Regions from separate parts of the Candidatus Methylopumilus turicensis genome, predicted to be linked through region 2. Evidence: predicted binding sites of a transcription regulator. Region 2 holds the regulator's gene; each other region holds the start of a gene.
The links. Region 2 encodes sigma-54, which starts transcription at its own class of promoters, with help from an activator protein. Its sites were predicted from a motif close to TGGCACNNTTCCTGCT; they were not measured.

Region 1 (3,259 bases), 520 kb from region 2:
ACGTGATGCTTCGTTGTCTGGGTACTTTTTTTATACCCCAGTGTTGTTTTGCCCACAGCCAAATATCACTGAGGCTGTTTGTGGATAAGTCATTTGGAGGTTGTTGCCCTAAAAAGCTGAGAGCTTGAATAAGGAGTATGGGTGCTTGTCCAACATCGATAGCGGGCGCCAAAGTTTGTTTGCTTAGCTTTTCGCCAGCTGTGTTGCTAGCGACTGGTATGTGGGCATATTGTGGCGTTGGGTAGTTCAGCTTTTGTTGCAGATAAATTTGGCGTGGTGTTGAGTCGAGCAAATCCGCCCCGCGCACAATGTGGGTAATTTCTTGTACGAAATCATCTACCACGACGGCGAGTTGGTAGGCGTATAAGCCATCAGCACGTTTTAATACAAAGTCGCCTATGTCGTGTGCAAGATTTTGCTGAATATTGCCTTGAATTGCGTCAGTGAAAGCGATTGGATTTGAATCAACAACGACGCGGCTTGCGTGTGGTAGTTTTATCTTTGCTTTATGACGGCATGTACCAGGATAAATTAAACCATCAATGCCATGCTGAGCAGGCCTTTGATTGTAAGCGTCTGCAATTTCTTTACGCGAGCAATCGCATTGATAAATAAGGGATTTTTTTTGTAACTGAGATAGTGCATCTTGATAAAGGCTACTGCGCCGCGACTGATAAACAACTTCGCCATCCCATTCGAACCCAAAGGCTTCAAGCGTGCGTAGAATATGGTCGGCAGCACCAGCCATTTCTCTTGGTTTATCAAGGTCCTCCATGCGAACTAGCCACTGTCCATCTTGTGACTTGGCTTCGCAATAACTTGCTACCGCCGCTAGTAGCGAGCCAAAGTGAAGTGGCCCTGTAGGGGAGGGAGCAAATCGACCTATCATGGATTCGCCGTTTTAATGAACGGCCTCCAGGTAAGGTGGGATATACCAAGACTGCAAATCTCGCCCCAGCAAGACAAGGTGGCAGTGCATGCGATCACCACCGTTGGCGCTGACGTCAAACTCATAAGTGCGGAGTATTTGCACATGGCCTTTTGCATTACGCCCTAAACGTAAACGCACACATGCTACGCTTTCGTCTAATAGTTGTAAGTTGGTGCGATGTGTCAGGTCGTGGCCTTTTTCGATGGCCATATCACGCGCTGAAATGCTGTCGAACCAGAACCAGGCCAACATCACAATGATGATAAGTAGTAGATTTTCCACGGTAAGGATTTGTTCATTAAAGAATATGTTTAGAGTTTAAACAATCCAAGCAGATTCGTCATGCATGAATCTTGAAGGGTGCTGTTGTGCAATAGGTTTGATTTTGCACTTAATTAGTGCGCTGCACGGATAGTTGCATTGTTTTGGTGCGTCATTGTGATTTTAATCGAAAATAAATTGATTTTAAAACAAGGGTCTATAAAACCTGGCTTAGTTTTTGCTAGGGATTAATGTTAATTTAGGCTGACCTTTGCATTGGCAGACCTAAACAAGATAATTAAAAAAACTTAAACGAGGATGAATTTATGGAAGCGCTTCAGTCGGCGAGTGATGTCTTATTTGTATTGTTAGGGGCCATTATGGTCTTGGCAATGCATGCAGGGTTTGCCTTTTTGGAGGTAGGCACGGTGCGCCGTAAAAACCAAGTGAATGCATTGGTCAAAATCATGGTAGATTTTTCTATCTCGACCATCGCCTATTTCTTTATTGGTTACGGCGTAGCGTATGGGGTGAGCTTTTTTCAAGGCGCGGATGTGCTGGCAGCAAAAAATGGTTATGACTTAGTGAAGTTTTTCTTTTTACTCACGTTTGCCGCTGCCATTCCTGCAATTATCTCTGGTGGTATCGCAGAGCGTGCAAAGTTTAATCCTCAGTTAGCCGCAACCTTCTTGTTAGTTGGTTTTGTTTATCCATTTTTCGAGGGCATTGCTTGGAACCATCACTATGGCATTCAAGAATGGCTCAAAGCAAGTTACGGTTTTGAGTTTCATGATTTTGCAGGCTCCGTTGTGGTGCACGCGATGGGCGGCTGGATTGCTCTGGGTGCTGTGATTTTATTAGGCGCTCGGCATGGTCGTTACAGTAAAGACGGTCGCTTGCATGCTTATCCACCTTCAAACATCCCGTTCTTGGCTTTAGGTGCATGGATTCTTACTGTGGGCTGGTTTGGTTTTAACGTAATGTCAGCGCAAACCTTAACTGGTGTGACTGGTCTAGTAGCAATGAACTCTTTAATGGCGCTGGTTGGTGGCACAATTGCCGCATTAGTCATGGGCAAAAACGACCCTGGCTTTGTTCATAACGGCCCATTGGCTGGTTTGGTTGCTGTGTGTGCGGGTTCAGATGTGATGCATCCACTCGGCGCTTTAGTGACAGGCGCTGTGGCGGGTGCATTGTTTGTTTGGGCATTTACACTCACTCAAAACCGCTGGAAGATTGACGACGTGTTAGGGGTGTGGCCATTGCATGGTTTGTGCGGTGCCTGGGGCGGCATTGCGGCGGGCATCTTCGGTGCTAAGGCGTTGGGCGGTATGGGCAATGTAAGTCTCATGTCACAGTTGATTGGTACAGGCTTAGGTATTGCAATTGCTTTGGCTGGTGGCTTTATTGTTTATGGTTTAATTAAAAAGTTGGTCGGTATTCGGATGGATGTTGAAGACGAATATATGGGAGCAGACTTGGCGATTCATAAAATCACTACAACGCCAAATATGGGCGGTGGTGACGAATAAGCTTGAAGTTTGGCAGTAAAGAAAAGGGCTCAGAACAAACTTCTGAGCCTTTTTAACTTCAAATGGCAAGTTTTTGATGCTGAGTTTGGATTAGTCAATCCAATAGGGCGCAACAAAAGCGAACCAAGAACCCATAGCAAATAGTAGTAACGAGATGCCATAAATCACATTCGACATCTTTCTTGCCTTCATACAAGCTTGGGCCAGCTGTTTATCTGCTGGACAAGCTAACTTAGAAGCGCGCCACTGCATCAGCCCAGCAAGTAGTAATAACGTTCCTGCGATACCGAATACAAGTGGCTTATGCTCGCTAATCCAAATGAGTTGTGGCACTTTGCTGGCCAGGCCAACCATCACTGCGCCCAAGCCTAAGCTCACTAGTAATGCAGGAATGGCGCAACATATCAGCGTTGCACTGCTGGTAAAAAGAATTAGCCAGTTGACCGCGAGCATTTTTTTAATTGAGAGTATTTGAGGTTGAGCGCTCATCACTTCATCTCCTTCACATGGGAATGGTCAGCTTTGATTTCAACGA
Region 2 (3,259 bases):
GGGGACATTACTCATCAAAGCAGACAAGTTAGTGGTGCGTGAAGACGAGTCCGGCTTTCAACACAGCTCCTCTTACGGCAATCCTACGACGTTTAAACAAAAGCGTGAAGGAAAAGATGAGTACATGGAAGGCTCTGCACAACGTATCGAATATGATGGTCGGATGGATAAAGTCCAGCTTTACTCCAAAGCATGGGTAAAACGTGCCAACGATATCGTGCATGGCGACTACATTATGTATGACGCTAATGCCGAATACTCTGAAGTCATTGGCGGCGGATCAAAGTCTGCCACACCAGCAACGCCAACGGGTCGTGTAAAGGCAATTATTCAACCTAAAAGTAAACCAGCGCAAGATAATCAATAAAGCATCACCATGACCGAGTTAATTGTTCAAAATTTACGCAAGAAATACAAAGCACGCACTGTCGTACAAGACATCTCGCTACACATTAAAAGTGGAGAAGTTGTAGGCTTGCTAGGGCCTAATGGTGCCGGTAAAACAACCAGCTTTTACATGATTGTTGGCTTAGTCCCCTCTGACGATGGGCGCATTATTCTAAATAGTAAAGACATTAGCCGTTTACCCATTCACCAGCGTGCAAGAATGGGAATTTCTTATTTACCCCAAGAGCCCTCTGTATTCAGAAAGTTAAGTGCAGCAGATAATGTGCGTGCTGTATTGGAGTTAAAGAAGATTACACCTGGTGCACTAGAGACGCGGCTTGATGAACTCATGGAGGAGATGCATATCTCTCATATACGTGACAACTTAGCCATCAGTTTGTCTGGCGGGGAGCGGCGTCGCGTTGAGATTGCACGTTGCTTAGCTACTGACCCAAAATTCATTTTATTGGATGAACCCTTTGCGGGTATTGACCCAATTGCCGTGCTGGACATTCAAAAAACCATCAAATTTTTAGCGGCCAAAAACATTGGTGTGCTGATTACCGACCATAACGTTCGAGAAACATTGGGTATCTGTGATCGCGCATATATTGTGAATGAGGGGCGTGTTTTTGCCTCTGGCACTTCTGCAGAAATTATTGAAAACCAAGACGTGAGAGCAGTCTATTTAGGGAAAGATTTTCGTCTTTAATCAGCGAGATCAGCCAAATCAAGCACTCAATGAAACAAAGCTTACAATTCAAACTCTCACAAAACTTAGCGCTAACCCCGCAACTGCAGCAGTCTATTAGACTCCTCCAGCTTTCATCACAAGAGCTCAATCAAGAGCTTGAAACCATCTTGCAAGAAAACCCATTGCTCGAACGCACGGATAAAAATGACGATGGGTCAGACAATATAAACGAATTCAGCATAGAAGGGTTTGCGACAGCAGATTCAGTGGTTAGCATTACTCCTGCCCAAACAAACGAGCAAAATCAGAACGAAAGCGCATTTCAAGACTCATTAAGCGATGATTACTTTGGTGGAACCAGCAATCATCGTTGGGAAGAAAACAACCATGCTGATGAAGATATCGACTACACATTTCAAGAAGTCGTTGTACCTTCCTTGCGCGAACACCTCATCAGTCAACTTCATTTAATGCCGCTCTCAGATCGAGATCAACTGCTTTCAATGGTGCTCATTGATGCGATTAATGAAGATGGATACCTAGAGCAATCTCTCGAAGAAATCGCTGAAATTCTCAACGCAGAACTTGAAGTGGACATGCTGGAACTTGAAACTGCACTCAAACACATACAACACCTTGACCCACCAGGCGTGGGGGCTAGAAACTTATCCGAATGCCTCACATTGCAACTCAAGCTGCTGCCAAATGAACTGCGAGAAGAGAATAAAAACGTGTTTGATTTAGCCCTGCAAATGGCGGAGCAACATTTACCATCACTCGCGTCACGCGACTTTGCCAAACTGAAAAAAAACCTCCGTTGCGATGATGAGAGCCTTCGCTTAGCCCAGAAAATGCTTAAGCATCTCGATCCGCGCCCAGGAAGTGAATTCACAAAACTCGCCTCAGGTCATTATATTCAACATGAAATTATGGTGAAAAAAGTCAAAGGGCAATGGCTTGCAAGTTTGAATGATGAGGTCGTTCCTAAATTACGTATTAATAAGCTCTATGCCGATATTCTGAAACGTAATCGAGATAGCTCAAGCCAATATTTAAATGGCCAAATGCAAGAAGCAAAATGGATGATTAAAAATATTGAGCAACGGTTCTCCACGATTTTAAGAGTGTCTCAGGCAATCATTGACCAACAAAGTCAGTTCTTCGAACATGGCGAGATTGCAATGCGACCCTTGATACTCCGTGAAATTGCAGATGCACTTGGTTTACACGAATCAACTGTCTCACGTGTAACGACGCGAAAGTACATGCTCACACCACGTGGCGTTTACGAGTTAAAATATTTTTTTGGAAGCCATGTCTCGACAAATACAGGTGGCGCATGTTCAGCAACAGCCATTCGAGCTCTGATTAAACAATTGGTGGCAGAAGAAAACCCAAAAAAACCTTTTTCAGATAATCAACTAACTGCAGTATTATCAAAACAAGGCATTGTCGTTGCAAGACGTACAATCGCTAAGTACCGCGAGTCTCTTAACATACCTGCGGCCAACCAACGCAAGTCCTTGTAAGACTTGCATCACTACCAAAAGGAGTTAATCATGAATTTACACTTAACGGGGCATCACTTAGAAGTTACTCCAGCGTTACGTGAATATATCGAAACAAAATTGGCTAAACTCAGCAATCATTTTGACCATATGATTGATGTTAAAGTGACATTGTCGGTGGAAAAACTGGTACAAAAAGTTGAAGCGACGATTCATGTTCCTGGGGCTGATTTGCATGCCGAATCAAGTGATGCAGATATGTATAGCGCCATTGATTTATTGGCCGACAAGCTTGATCGTCAGGTATTGAAACATAAAGAAAAAAATGCGGATCATCACAAAACAAATGGTGCTGTGAAGCATCAAGCAACTGAGTAATTCACTAGGTAACTTCTGATGGCCGAAATTAGCGTACACCAGCTTCACCAAGAAACCCGCCGCAAGCTCAAACTCACTTGGGTGGCGGGTAAATCTGGCGGAGACAATTTATTAAACAGTGAGACAGTTTCCAAGCCCTCGCTGGCTTTAACTGGTCATCGTAATTTCGTCCATCCCAACCGCGTTCAAGTCCTAGGTTGTGCGGAAATGGACTACTTGAACGGCTTAGATCCAGAAGAACAAAAACAGTCGATTAATCATTTATTCTCTCAAAAACTTGCAGCCCTCATCG
Region 3 (3,259 bases), 160 kb from region 2:
AATGGTGTGATACGACCATACATCATGTCGTAAGCTAAGGCATTGGGCGCAAAAATTCCTGTTGGAAGCGGTAAGTGGCTGTCAGTTAATCCAGCAGAAGTCGCATTGATGACAATATCAAATTGCTGACCATGCAGATCATCAAACGCATAGGCATTGATAGAAACAAACAACATCTCGTCGCGCGCTTCTACACGCTTGACCATGTTAAGCGCCTTGTCCAAAGTACGATTAGTGATAATCAGTAGCGCAGGGTGTTCAGCCAAAATAGGATGCAACACACCTTCTGAGGCTCCGCCAGCGCCAATGAGCAACACGCGCTTCCCCGCAAATGCAACCCCAATGTTTTGGGTAATATCGCGAACCAAGCCTACACCGTCTGTGTTGTCACCAATGATGCCTTCTGCATCAAATATTAACGTATTCACTGCGCCCGCATCTTGCGCACGCTCTGTAAGTCGGTTGGCTATCGCAAATGCCTCGAGCTTAAAAGGGACCGTGACATTCGCACCTTTAAAACCATGACTAATTAAATCATGAACTGTTTCGTTAAATGCATCCAAAGGGGCAAGCACACGCTCATATTGAATGTCTTGATGCGTTAATTGCGCGAATGCATGGTGAATCACAGGCGACTTGCTATGTTCGATCGGATTGCCAATGACGGCGTAAAAATCGGTCATATCATTAAATACCGACTAAGCGTTTGTCCAAGGCAAATCCGCCGCTTTCCAGCCATTGAGTTTACAACGCTGTTTAGTATCTGGCGTTGCTTCGCCTTCAAAGCCCTCTAGCATGTTGTAGACTTCTGAAAAGCCGAGTTGAGCCGCTAACACAGCGGCATTATGTGAACGGCCACCCGTGCGGCACATAAAAATGGTGAGCGCTTCAGGATCAAGCTGGGTTTTGATTTGAGCGGAAAAATCTGGGTTGGCCACCATGCCAGGATAGAACGCCCATTCAATATGGGTTGCCTGAGGAACACGTCCAACCAACTCCAACTCAGCGCGTGTTCTCACATCAACCAATTTTGCATTTTGCGTCAACTGCAAAATCTTAAATGCCTCACTCGGTGTTAACGCACCAGCATAAGGAAGATTTAAGTCTGCGGCACGTTGTTTTGCTTTTTCTAAAATAGGTGAAATGGTTTCCATTTTAATTCCTCTGTCATCTTTACAATTATGCTGAAAGTATAGCGGTATTTAGGGACAATCGCACGGGCGCACTAATTTGGTGCAAATTTACATGTAACGCACAAAACTAGGGCGTGCGTTTTTGGTTCTCTTTTCTAACTATATGTGTGAAAATAATGAGATATACGAATTTCATATTGGCATATTTTTTGCTCGTAAAATATGTCTGATTTTTTGTTTAATTATTAAGTGTACTTTAGGAGAACTCAATGGCTATCGCCGACGTAATGAAAATGGTGAAGGATAACGACATCAAGTTTGTTGATTTCCGTTTCACCGACACACGTGGTAAAGAACAACACGTTACTGTGCCTGTTTCAGCATTTAACGAAGAAAAATTCACTGAAGGCCACGCATTTGATGGCTCTTCAATCTCTGGTTGGAAAGGTATTCAAGCATCTGATATGCAGTTGATGCCTGATCCAGATACAGCGAACATCGATCCATTCATGGACGAGCCAACATTGATTTTAACTTGTGACGTGGTTGACCCTACAGATGGTAAAGGTTACGACCGTTGCCCACGTAGCTTGGCAAAACGTGCTGAAGCATACTTAAAATCAAGCGGTATCGGCGATACAGCATACTTTGGTCCAGAACCAGAATTCTTCATTTTTGATTCAATCCAATGGGATGTCAGCATGAGCGGTAGCTCAGTGCGTATCAATTCTGAAGAGGGTGCTTGGGCGTCAGGCGAAAAATTTGAAGGTGGTAACACTGGTCACCGCCCTGGCGTTAAAGGTGGCTATTTCCCAGTGCCTCCAGTCGATTCATTGCAAGACGTACGTTCTGCAATGTGTATCGCACTTGAAGAGATGGGCGTGCCTGTTGAAGTGCATCACCACGAAGTGGCTACTGCTGGTCAATGTGAAATCGGTACTAAATTCAGCACATTGACAGAGCGCGCTGACTGGACACAAATTACTAAATACGTAGTGTTGAATACTGCACACGCATACGGTAAAACTGCAACATTTATGCCTAAGCCTTTCGCTGGCGATAACGGTTCAGGTATGCACGTTCACCAATCAATCTGGAAAGATGGCAAAAACTTGTTCGCTGGTAACGGCTACGCAGGTTTGAGCGATTTCGCGCTTTACTACATCGGCGGCATTATCAAGCACGCTAAAGCATTGAACGCGATTACTAACCCAGGTACTAACTCATACAAACGTTTGGTTCCACACTTTGAAGCGCCAGTTAAATTAGCTTACTCAGCTAAAAACCGCTCTGCTTCAATCCGTATCCCATTCGTTCACTCTGATAAAGCACGTCGTGTTGAGGCTCGTTTCCCAGATCCAATCGCTAACCCATACTTGGCATTTAGTGCATTGATGATGGCTGGTCTTGATGGCGTTCAAAACAAGATTCACCCAGGTGAGCCAGCAACTAAAGACTTGTACCATCTTCCACCAGAAGAAGATGCTTTGATCCCAACAGTGTGTGCTTCATTAGAAGAAGCATTGGCTAACTTGGACAAAGACCGCGAGTTCTTAACGCGTGGCGGTGTGTTCTCTGATGACTGGATCGATGCTTACATTGCATTGAAAATGGAAGAAGTGAACAAGTTACGTATGACACCACACCCAGCTGAGTTTGGTTTGTACTATAGCTGCTAATTAGCTTTAAATTAGCAAGTCAAAAAGGCGGGGTCACCCGCCTTTTTTTTCGCACTTTACTTGGGAGTTTACTGGCTTCCGGCCTTAGAACAATCAGCTTTAGCTGATATGTTCAACGGACATAACCTAAACGCTCAGTAAATTGGCCCCTAGTGGGTTAAGCCGCAAAATATGTCACTTTAGATGCGGATTGGCCAAACTTCATTGATTAGCCCCCGCTTAAAACGTACACTTTTCCTTAAAATATTCTCCACAAAGTCTTTATGAAAACAAATGTGATTGTTGCATTATGTCAATCTGCGCTGATGTATACAGGCCATGCATTTGCAGATATCTATAAATGCACGGGCGATGGAGGCGTATCTACTTTTGTCGACGGCAATACCAAAGTGAATTACAAAAATTGCCAAATCATCATGCGTGAAAATGGCGCGAAAAGCCCATCAA

Region 1: the regulator sigma-54 is predicted to act here: its motif matches at 1,420-1,435, upstream of BN1209_RS03330 (ammonium transporter).
Region 3: the regulator sigma-54 is predicted to act here: its motif matches at 1,332-1,347, upstream of glnA (type I glutamate--ammonia ligase).

The regions. Positions count from the first base shown of each region.
Region 1 is NZ_LN794158.1:631,404-634,662, forward strand. Features, by position in the region: gene gluQRS (tRNA glutamyl-Q(34) synthetase GluQRS) at 1-889, opposite strand, end outside; gene BN1209_RS03325 (DUF3301 domain-containing protein) at 902-1,213, opposite strand; gene BN1209_RS03330 (ammonium transporter) at 1,519-2,724, shown strand; gene BN1209_RS03335 (hypothetical protein) at 2,815-3,213, opposite strand; gene BN1209_RS03340 (heavy-metal-associated domain-containing protein) at 3,213-3,259, opposite strand, start outside.
Region 2 is NZ_LN794158.1:111,883-115,141, reverse strand. Features, by position in the region: gene lptA (lipopolysaccharide transport periplasmic protein LptA) at 1-367, shown strand, start outside; gene lptB (LPS export ABC transporter ATP-binding protein) at 377-1,099, shown strand; gene BN1209_RS00620 (RNA polymerase factor sigma-54) at 1,129-2,610, shown strand; gene hpf (ribosome hibernation-promoting factor, HPF/YfiA family) at 2,641-2,967, shown strand; gene hprK (HPr(Ser) kinase/phosphatase) at 2,986-3,259, shown strand, end outside.
Region 3 is NZ_LN794158.1:1,707,192-1,710,450, forward strand. Features, by position in the region: gene aroE (shikimate dehydrogenase) at 1-683, opposite strand, end outside; gene BN1209_RS08615 (rhodanese-like domain-containing protein) at 699-1,154, opposite strand; gene glnA (type I glutamate--ammonia ligase) at 1,403-2,812, shown strand; gene BN1209_RS08625 (hypothetical protein) at 3,076-3,259, shown strand, end outside.